Regions from separate parts of the Spartinivicinus marinus genome, predicted to be linked through region 1. Evidence: predicted binding sites of a transcription regulator. Region 1 holds the regulator's gene; the other holds the start of a gene.

Region 1 (4,139 bases):
GAGACGTGGGATATGCTTGGGATCAATACCAATTCCATCATCCATCACCGAAAGGTGCCCGCCATCCTCATCTTCCCACCAATGTACATTAATTTGCCCAGCAGCAGGTGTGTATTTAACGCTATTAAAGATTAGGTTCGAGATAGCACTATGCAGCTCGCGGTCATGTCCTAACAGTGTTGCACCTTCTGGACAAACCAATTGGATATGATGGCAACGGTCACCACTGAGCGCCTTGGCATCACTAATGATGTTTGACAAGATCTTCTGTAAGTAAATTGGCTTTAAGTCAGCCTGTCGATCGCTGGTTTCTAGACGTGATAACAGGAGTAAGTCACTGACCAGATTTTCCATTCGATCTGACTGCTGCTGCATTTGCTGCAAAGCACGTATCCAGCGTTCAGGTAAAATATCAGCGTTATCCAGCAAGGTTTCCAGATAACCTCTGATCACTGTGAGAGGGGTTCTTAGCTCGTGGGACACATTTGCTACAAAGTCTTTTCGCATTTGCTCCAGATTATGCAGCCGGGTAATGTCCCGTACTAACAACAAGCGATCATTGCGACCAAACAGCGTAATATTGAATTGTAAGATGAGCTGGTCATTGATGGGGGAGGGAACTTCCAGCGCTTCTTGGTACTCTTTTCTGTCGAAATACCTGGAGAATGCTGGCTCTCTGATCAGGTTTGTGATTAGCTGCCCTTGATCTACAGGGCTCTTAAAACCGAGCATGGTTTCAGCAGCTTGGTTCCACCACTCCAGGTTGCCCTGATTATCAACCATAATCACAGCATCATTCAGTGCTGCAGTAGACTCTTGAACACGGTCAATCACTGCTTGTAGCCGGGCACGCGCTTTTTGGTCGCGGCGCTGCAGCCGGTAGATAGCATCAAAAATATCTCCCCAGATACCACGACTTTCTGGTGGCTCTAGGTGATTGTGCTCACTCTCTTGAAGCCAATGGCTGAGGCGAAAAACCTGTAACAATGTCCAGCTAAGGTATCCAGCTAAGACAATTGCTAAAACCCAGGCTACTTCTCCGATAGCTACTCCAAACAACACACTGACTATTACAGTGATAGCGAGTCGCTGAATAATTTCGCCTTGCCAGTTAACTTTCACCGCTAAGCCTTAGTTGAGAACCTATAGCCAGTGCCCCTAACAGTCTGAATAAAGCGGTCATGGCCGGTGCCTAATGCTTTACGCAGCCGCCTGATATGGACATCAACGGTACGCTCTTCAACGTACACATTGCCGCCCCACACTTGGTCCAATAACTGGCCTCGGGTATAGGCTCGCTCTTGATGTGTCATAAAGAACTGCAACAGACGGTACTCAGTAGGTCCCATTTCAGTCGGCTTACCGTTAATACTTACCCGGTGACTGATTGGGTCCAGCTCAAGTCCTTCAACCCTGATGGGCTCTTGAGGTTCGTGAGCGCCAGAACGTCTCAATACTGCTTTCAAACGGGCAACCAGTTCTCTGGGGGAGAATGGTTTGGTGATGTAGTCATCTGCTCCCACTTCCAGGCCCTGAATTTTATTATCTTCTTCACCTTTGGCGGTTAACATGATGATGGGAATATTGGCCGTAATTTCATCACGGCGGAGCCGTCTAGCCAATTCAATCCCACTGGTTCCTGGTAGCATCCAATCAAGCAAAATCAGATCGGGTTTCTTGTCGATCATGATGCTATGAGCATCTTGCGTGTTATCTGCTTCCAGACATTCGTAGCCAGCCATTTCGAGTGCGACTGCAATCATTTCTCGGATGGGGGCCTCATCGTCCACTATGAGTATTTTTTTGCCAACCATTTTCAAGCCTTCTCTCGCTTTCAAGTTGTCAGCAGAGCATTACACAGTCTTTATGTTACATTTGAATGACATTCGTGTGGCTCTGCCCTGAAAGTGTTTCCAATCCATGAGTTTTATGACTGTGGCTCAATACCACAGTGAGAAGTTTTCCTAGTGATTACCTGCTATTAATTCCTCCTTCCTGAGGAAGAGGGAGCTAATAAGGTAAAACTAAGAAACAGCACTATCACAAACTATTCCAACAAAGACAAACATGCCTGCCCAGTGATTGTTTAAAAATGCTTTAAAGCATTGGGACCGGTCACGATCTTTGATTAAGTACTGCTGATAGATAAACAGCCCAGCCATTAAACCGATGCCAATAAAGAACAGCCAACCACGCTGAAATAAATAGCCTACCCCTGATAACAAAGCTAGAGTAATTATTTGTAATAAGCCAATCATAAGTTTATCAGCTTTCCCAAATAAAATAGCAGTAGATTTGACGCCTATTTTTAAATCATCGTCTCTATCTACCATGGCATAAGCCGTATCGTAGGCTACTGTCCATGCTAAATTAGCCCAGAAAAGTAACCAGATAGCGTGGTTTAGCTCTCCAGTTTGAGCAGTATAGGCCATAGGAATCGACCAGGAAAAAGCAGCCCCTAATACAATTTGTGGAAAATGAGTGTAGCGCTTCATAAAGGGGTAACTAATGGCTAAAGCCAAGGCACCAAAGCTTAGTAAAATCGTCAGCTGATTGGTAAATAGCACCAGTATCAGCGCAATAATACAAAGGGCTACAAAGCAACCCATTGCTTCCTTCAGCGTCATCGCACCAGTAACCAGTGGCCGATTTTGGGTTCGCTTAACATGACCATCAAAGTGACGATCAGCAATATCGTTAATTACACAACCTGCGCTGCGCATCACTGTGACACCTAAGCAAAAAATAATAATCAGGTGCCAATCTGGCAGGCCATCAGCAGCTAGCCATAAACTCCAAAGGGTTGGCCAAAGCAGCAAGTAAATACCAATGGGGCGGTTTAAGCGGGTGATACTCAGAAATGCATTGAGTTTGTTAGAAGAGCTACTGGTTAGTTCCATCCTGTTAGTCACTATCAATAAGCATTGTTATGTTAGTTGCTGTAATGAAAAAATCGTAGGTAAAAATAGTTCGCTTACAGCTAGTTGCCGCTGGTTAATGATAAATACAGATTGCCTGCCCCAACAGTCTTGATTAATAGTTGAGTGCGTTATTGTTGAGGGTATGGGTAATGTTTGCAATTGCTCATGACTAAAGTGAGCGTACTGAAAGTTAGGGTTACGTTTGCTACTGGCATGAGTAAACAATAGTTTACCGAGTGGCTCTGTATCGAGGCTGAGCAGTGGCCGGCAGCTTAGTAAACCAGTAAATGCGGGTATCACGGTGCGTGCATAGATCACTGGCTGCTGGCAGGCACAAAGAATCACTTCACGAACAAATGCTGACTGCTGTTTTGGAATACCCAACAACTTTTGTTCAGAAAGAAGAGCAGGTTGCCACTGTTGGCTGATCAACTTGACTGACAGGGATTGAAAGGTATCCTGCAAGCGTTGTGAGAGAGAGCCCGTGAATGTCAGCCAGTCATGCCAGGGTGTAGGTATGTTAAGATGAGGCTGCCACTGAGCAGTTTCAAAGATAGATAGTGCGCTCACAATGAAGTTTTTACTTAATACTGATTAGTTGTCTGGCGCGCAGAATGCGATATCTTGCTATCAGTTGCAAGTTTTGAGTAAAGGTAAGTGAACTATAACTGATTAGCCCTTATTGGTGAGTGAGGAGCCTGATACATGAAAAAATGGCAATGTGTAGTTTGTGGATTTATTTATGATGAGGCAGCAGGCTGGCCCGAAGAAGGAATAGCGCCAGGCACCCGCTGGGAAGATGTACCAGAAGACTGGTTATGTCCAGATTGTGGTGTGAGTAAGCTGGATTTTGAAATGATTGCAATTGGCTAGTGTTTGCTCGCCAATGGTTGGGTGTCATTGTGAGCTAAATGTAATCAAACGCTTCCGTTTTTACGATATGAAATAAATTATAAAATAGCCGACTTATTTGAAAAAATTTGCTAGGGTGAACGTTTGTTTAAACTTCATTGATCTAAAGTTATCAGGAATTGAAGAAAACAAGCAATAAAGTAAGTGATTACTAGAAATATGGTTTAAAAAAATATAAGTATAAGGCGCATAGAGATTTAATAAGTACGCAATAAATAAGAAATAAAAACAATTGATGTGAAAAACAATTGGTGTATAAGTAAAACACCTTTCTGACTGATCAGACATATTAAAAGGCAGTTGCAG
Region 2 (4,139 bases), 520 kb from region 1:
TTGTTCAGCTGCCTGCCATAAGCTAGCGTCATTGGTTTTCGCCGTATTTCGAACAAACTCCAGGGTTTTGTTACCAATACCGCGTGTTGGTAAATTCACTACCCGCTCAAAAGCACCATCATCATTGCGATTTACCAAAAGCCGCAAGTAAGCTAATGCATTTTTTATTTCAGCACGTTCAAAAAATCGTAAGCCACCATATATGCGATAAGGAATACTGCCTCTTAATAAGGCTTCTTCCAAAATACGCGACTGAGCATTTGAGCGATACAATAAAGCAATATCACTATATTTACCCTTGTGGCTTTCTAAATAATTGGAAATACGTTGAGCTATAAAGCGGGCCTCATCAACTTCATTAAACCCAGCATACAGCTGAATTTCATTGCCTTTATCACCTTCTGTCCATAATTCTTTACCCAGTCGACTGGGGTTATGGGCAATTAAAGCATTAGCTGCCTGCAAGATAGTTTTGGTCGATCGATAGTTTTGCTCCAAACGAATAGTCTGGCTATCAGAAAAATCTTTACCAAACTGTCGGATATTTTCGATTTTTGCACCGCGCCAGCCGTATATAGACTGATCATCATCACCCACCACCATCACGGGAATTTGATTCCCAGACAACACCCTTAACCAGGCGTATTGAATAGTATTAGTGTCTTGAAACTCATCTACCAATAAATAGCGGAATCGCTGCTGGTAGTGCTTTAAAATTTCTGGTTTATGCAGCCATATCTCATGGGCTCTCAGTAGCAACTCAGCAAAATCCACCATCCCAGATAAACGACAAGCCTCTTCATAGGCTTGATAAACCTTTAGCATTGTCACTTCAAACGGGTCACCATATGGCTCTATATTTTGTGGCCGGCGTCCTTCATCTTTTTGGTTATTAATGTACCACTGAGCTTGTTTGGGTGGCCACTTGGCTTCATCTAAGTTTAAGCCCTTCATAAGGCGCTTAATTAAACGCAGTTGGTCATCAGCATCTAATATTTGAAAGTTCGCTGGCAGCCCAGCATCTCGCCAGTGCAGCCTCAATAAACGGTGAGCCAAACCATGAAAAGTGCCCACCCACATTCCGCGGGTACTCACCCCCAATAGGGATTCAATTCGACTACGCATTTCTGCTGCCGCTTTATTGGTAAAGGTCACGGCCATAATAGCATGTGGCGAAATACCTTCAGTTTGGATCAGCCAAGCAATACGGTGTACTAATACTCGTGTTTTACCACTACCTGCACCAGCCAACACCAGGCAATTTCCAATAGGTGAAGCAACTACCTCACGCTGAGCAGTATTTAATGAGTCTAAAGTTTGGGATACATCCATAGTGATTTGTAGCCAGGAGTAGTGTGGGCAGAAATTAAACAGCAGCTATCTTGTTTAAGATCATCTAGTTTAGCGGCGAGCAGCCTTAGCTTGCAATGCTGAGCCAGATATTTCAATCAGCCACAGTGTTTTGGGTAGCCATAAAATATTCAGGTTAGACCTACTTAACCTTATTTCCATATAGTTTGTATGCATTTTTTGTAGTATAACTACAAACAGGCCCAGCAAAGATTCACCTCACATGGTTTCTATTCAGCTGTTACAACAAATCCAGCAATGCTACAGTCAACTTCGCCGATCTGAGCAGAAAGTGGCAGATTTTGTACTTCATAACCCTACTCGTGTTATGCATATCAGCATTGCAGACCTAGCAACAGAAGCCGAGATAAGTGAACCTACGGTACTCAGGTTTTGTCGTGCAGTCGGCTGTAGTGGCTTTCAGGATTTCAAATTACAACTGGCACAATGCTTAGCTTCTGGCAGTAGCTTTGGCCAATTTGCCATTAGTCCCGATGACTCTCCTGCTGACTACAAGTCAAAAATAATCGACTCCACCATCAGCACGCTATCAAGTGTTCGCGATAGTTTAGATAACTTAGTTTTAGAACAAGCAATCAATGCTTTATCTGTAGCCAAGCGGGTAGAATTCTATGGGTTTGGCGCCTCTGGTGCTGTAGCCATTGATGCACAACACAAGTTCTTTCGCCTACAGCTATCTGCCGCTGCCTATTCTGATCCCCATATGCAGTCGATGTCTGCTGCAACATTAACCCCTGAAGACTGCGTTATTGCTATATCTCAAACAGGGCGTACTCGGGAGCTAATTCATACAATCCAGCTAGTTAAAAAGCAACAGGCTAAAGTAATTGCCATATGTCCCAAAGAAAGCCCGCTAGCATCACTATGTGACTTTGCATTACACATAGAAGCAATAGAAGATACGGATGTTTACACCCCATTAACCTCAAGAATTGCTCATTTGGTAGTAATTGATATTTTGGCAATGGGTGTTGCTATGTCTCGTGGGCCAGAATTAGCTGCACATTTAAAAACAGTTAAGAATAACTTACGCACACTACGCATCTCCTCAACATAAGCTTGGTATATACAGCCTACCCCGTAGCACACAATAAATAATAACTAGTAAAATATTTTCATTTTAACTGAGTTGGTAATTTGAAAATGTTATTAAAAAGTTGTTAACGGCGGGCTGCTCTGCTGTTACATTGGCCTTAGGAAAAGTTGCTGGATAACAATCCGCATTTTGTGAATAACGGCTCTTTTCTGGGTAGGCGGCAAGTTGCTAAGTTTAAGCGCTTTAAGCTCAAGTCGCTTTTAAACTGTTACACATAAATTTGAAGGCAGTTGGAGTTTAAACTACACCGTTCGATATTTAAATCACGCTAACAATACAAATATAAAAACTTAATAATATTGTCATAAAGCTATTGCATCTTAACCAATTACTAACACCAGAAAGGGATGCGGCACTATGCAAGTACAAGTACCCAACCAAACTAACCAGCCCATTTTCATCTCTTCTACAAACAGCTCAACCAGTAGCAGCAACCGAGAAAAGCCTTCTCAGCGCTCTCTGGAAGCAAGACGCGCCATTGAGGATTACTTTGAGAATAAACGCTTAAACCATTTAATTGGCGATGATTACTGGGAGGATGACTAGTCGACTAAACCAGGGATATATTAGCCTAGCATGAATAATAAAATAAAAGGAGCAACAACCTTCCTCATACAACTTATAGCTACATTGCCCTAAAGCTATGCCACTGGATGGGGAAGGCTATTTTTCTTGAAGAACTCATTAAACACGTTACCTAACTCAGGCACAGATTTTTTGAGCCCGGTAGTGTTGTAACAAATTGGTCATTTCCCCTGCTGATATATAGGTTGCCATTTGCGCTTTATCCAGTGCTGACTCAATGATCGAATATTCTTGAGTAACAGGAGACAATAACCTACATAAGTTGCCCAATACAGGCTGCTTTTCCTTAGCTACAATACCTGACAACTCTTTATGCTGTTTCAGATTTTGTTTTGCAAATAATAAAAGTTCTGCATACACATCTGATGTTATCAACTCTGCATGCTGAAGCCGTAAATAATCCACCACAGCAAAAGGCATACTCAGTTCTACCAACCGTTCCAACTGACATGCTGTTAATGTAAACGTTAACTTTTTATTTTCATAGTGATAACAGCTAGATTGCTCGTTTTCGATGTGACACACTTGTCGACTGCACAAGTCAACGTAAATACAGCCACTAGCAGGCCCCAATAAGCTTGCAAATGCTTGCTTATTGCAAACAGCATTTAGCCCTGCAATCACTCTAGGATCATACAATTTAAAATGCGCCCAGTGGTGATTTGGTAAATTTATTTCTAACGCTGCTTTAAAGTGGCTATAGAGTTGTACATGCTCACAATGACTAATAATAAAGATACCTATAGGTAACTCTGCAGACTGCTGTAACAACCAGTCAAAAAGCCGAGTATTGATGCTCACTTTTATCAAGTACGGCGCCACATCACATAGTTCTTCTTCTGGTGTCCCCCTGAATAACGAATCACATTGAGGGTTGTCTTCTAGCTCCCAAATTCGCTCCGGTAATTCTGGCAAACTGGCTGAGTCTATTATGAAATACAGCCCTGCATGGTTGTGCTTTTCGAGTGCAACCTTGATTTGCTGTCTATACTCGTCAAGCAACATACTCCCTCCTTTGATAGCAGCCTAAGTTCTAATTCACTTAAACCACTTTATCGCCCCGATTATTGTAAAAAGCCATTGCTAG

Evidence for each region. The regulator PhoB, encoded in region 1, activates phosphate uptake and scavenging genes when phosphate is short. The targets are predictions, from matches to a motif close to TGTCATANNNNTGTCANA.
Region 2: OQE68_RS12355 (PA3496 family putative envelope integrity protein) is a predicted target of PhoB. The motif match lies at 2,768-2,785, and genes of this name have one in related genera.

What each region holds. Positions count from the first base shown of each region.
Region 1 is NZ_JAPJZK010000001.1:2,217,743-2,221,881, reverse strand. It holds gene phoR (phosphate regulon sensor histidine kinase PhoR) at 1-1,122, opposite strand, end outside; gene phoB (phosphate regulon transcriptional regulator PhoB) at 1,125-1,814, opposite strand; gene ubiA (4-hydroxybenzoate octaprenyltransferase) at 2,025-2,900, opposite strand; gene OQE68_RS09995 (chorismate--pyruvate lyase family protein) at 2,928-3,491, opposite strand; gene OQE68_RS09990 (rubredoxin) at 3,627-3,794, shown strand.
Region 2 is NZ_JAPJZK010000001.1:2,733,396-2,737,534, reverse strand. It holds gene uvrD (DNA helicase II) at 1-1,332, opposite strand, end outside; gene hexR (transcriptional regulator HexR) at 1,574-2,428, shown strand; gene OQE68_RS12355 (PA3496 family putative envelope integrity protein) at 2,825-3,013, shown strand; gene OQE68_RS12350 (DUF4123 domain-containing protein) at 3,170-4,057, opposite strand.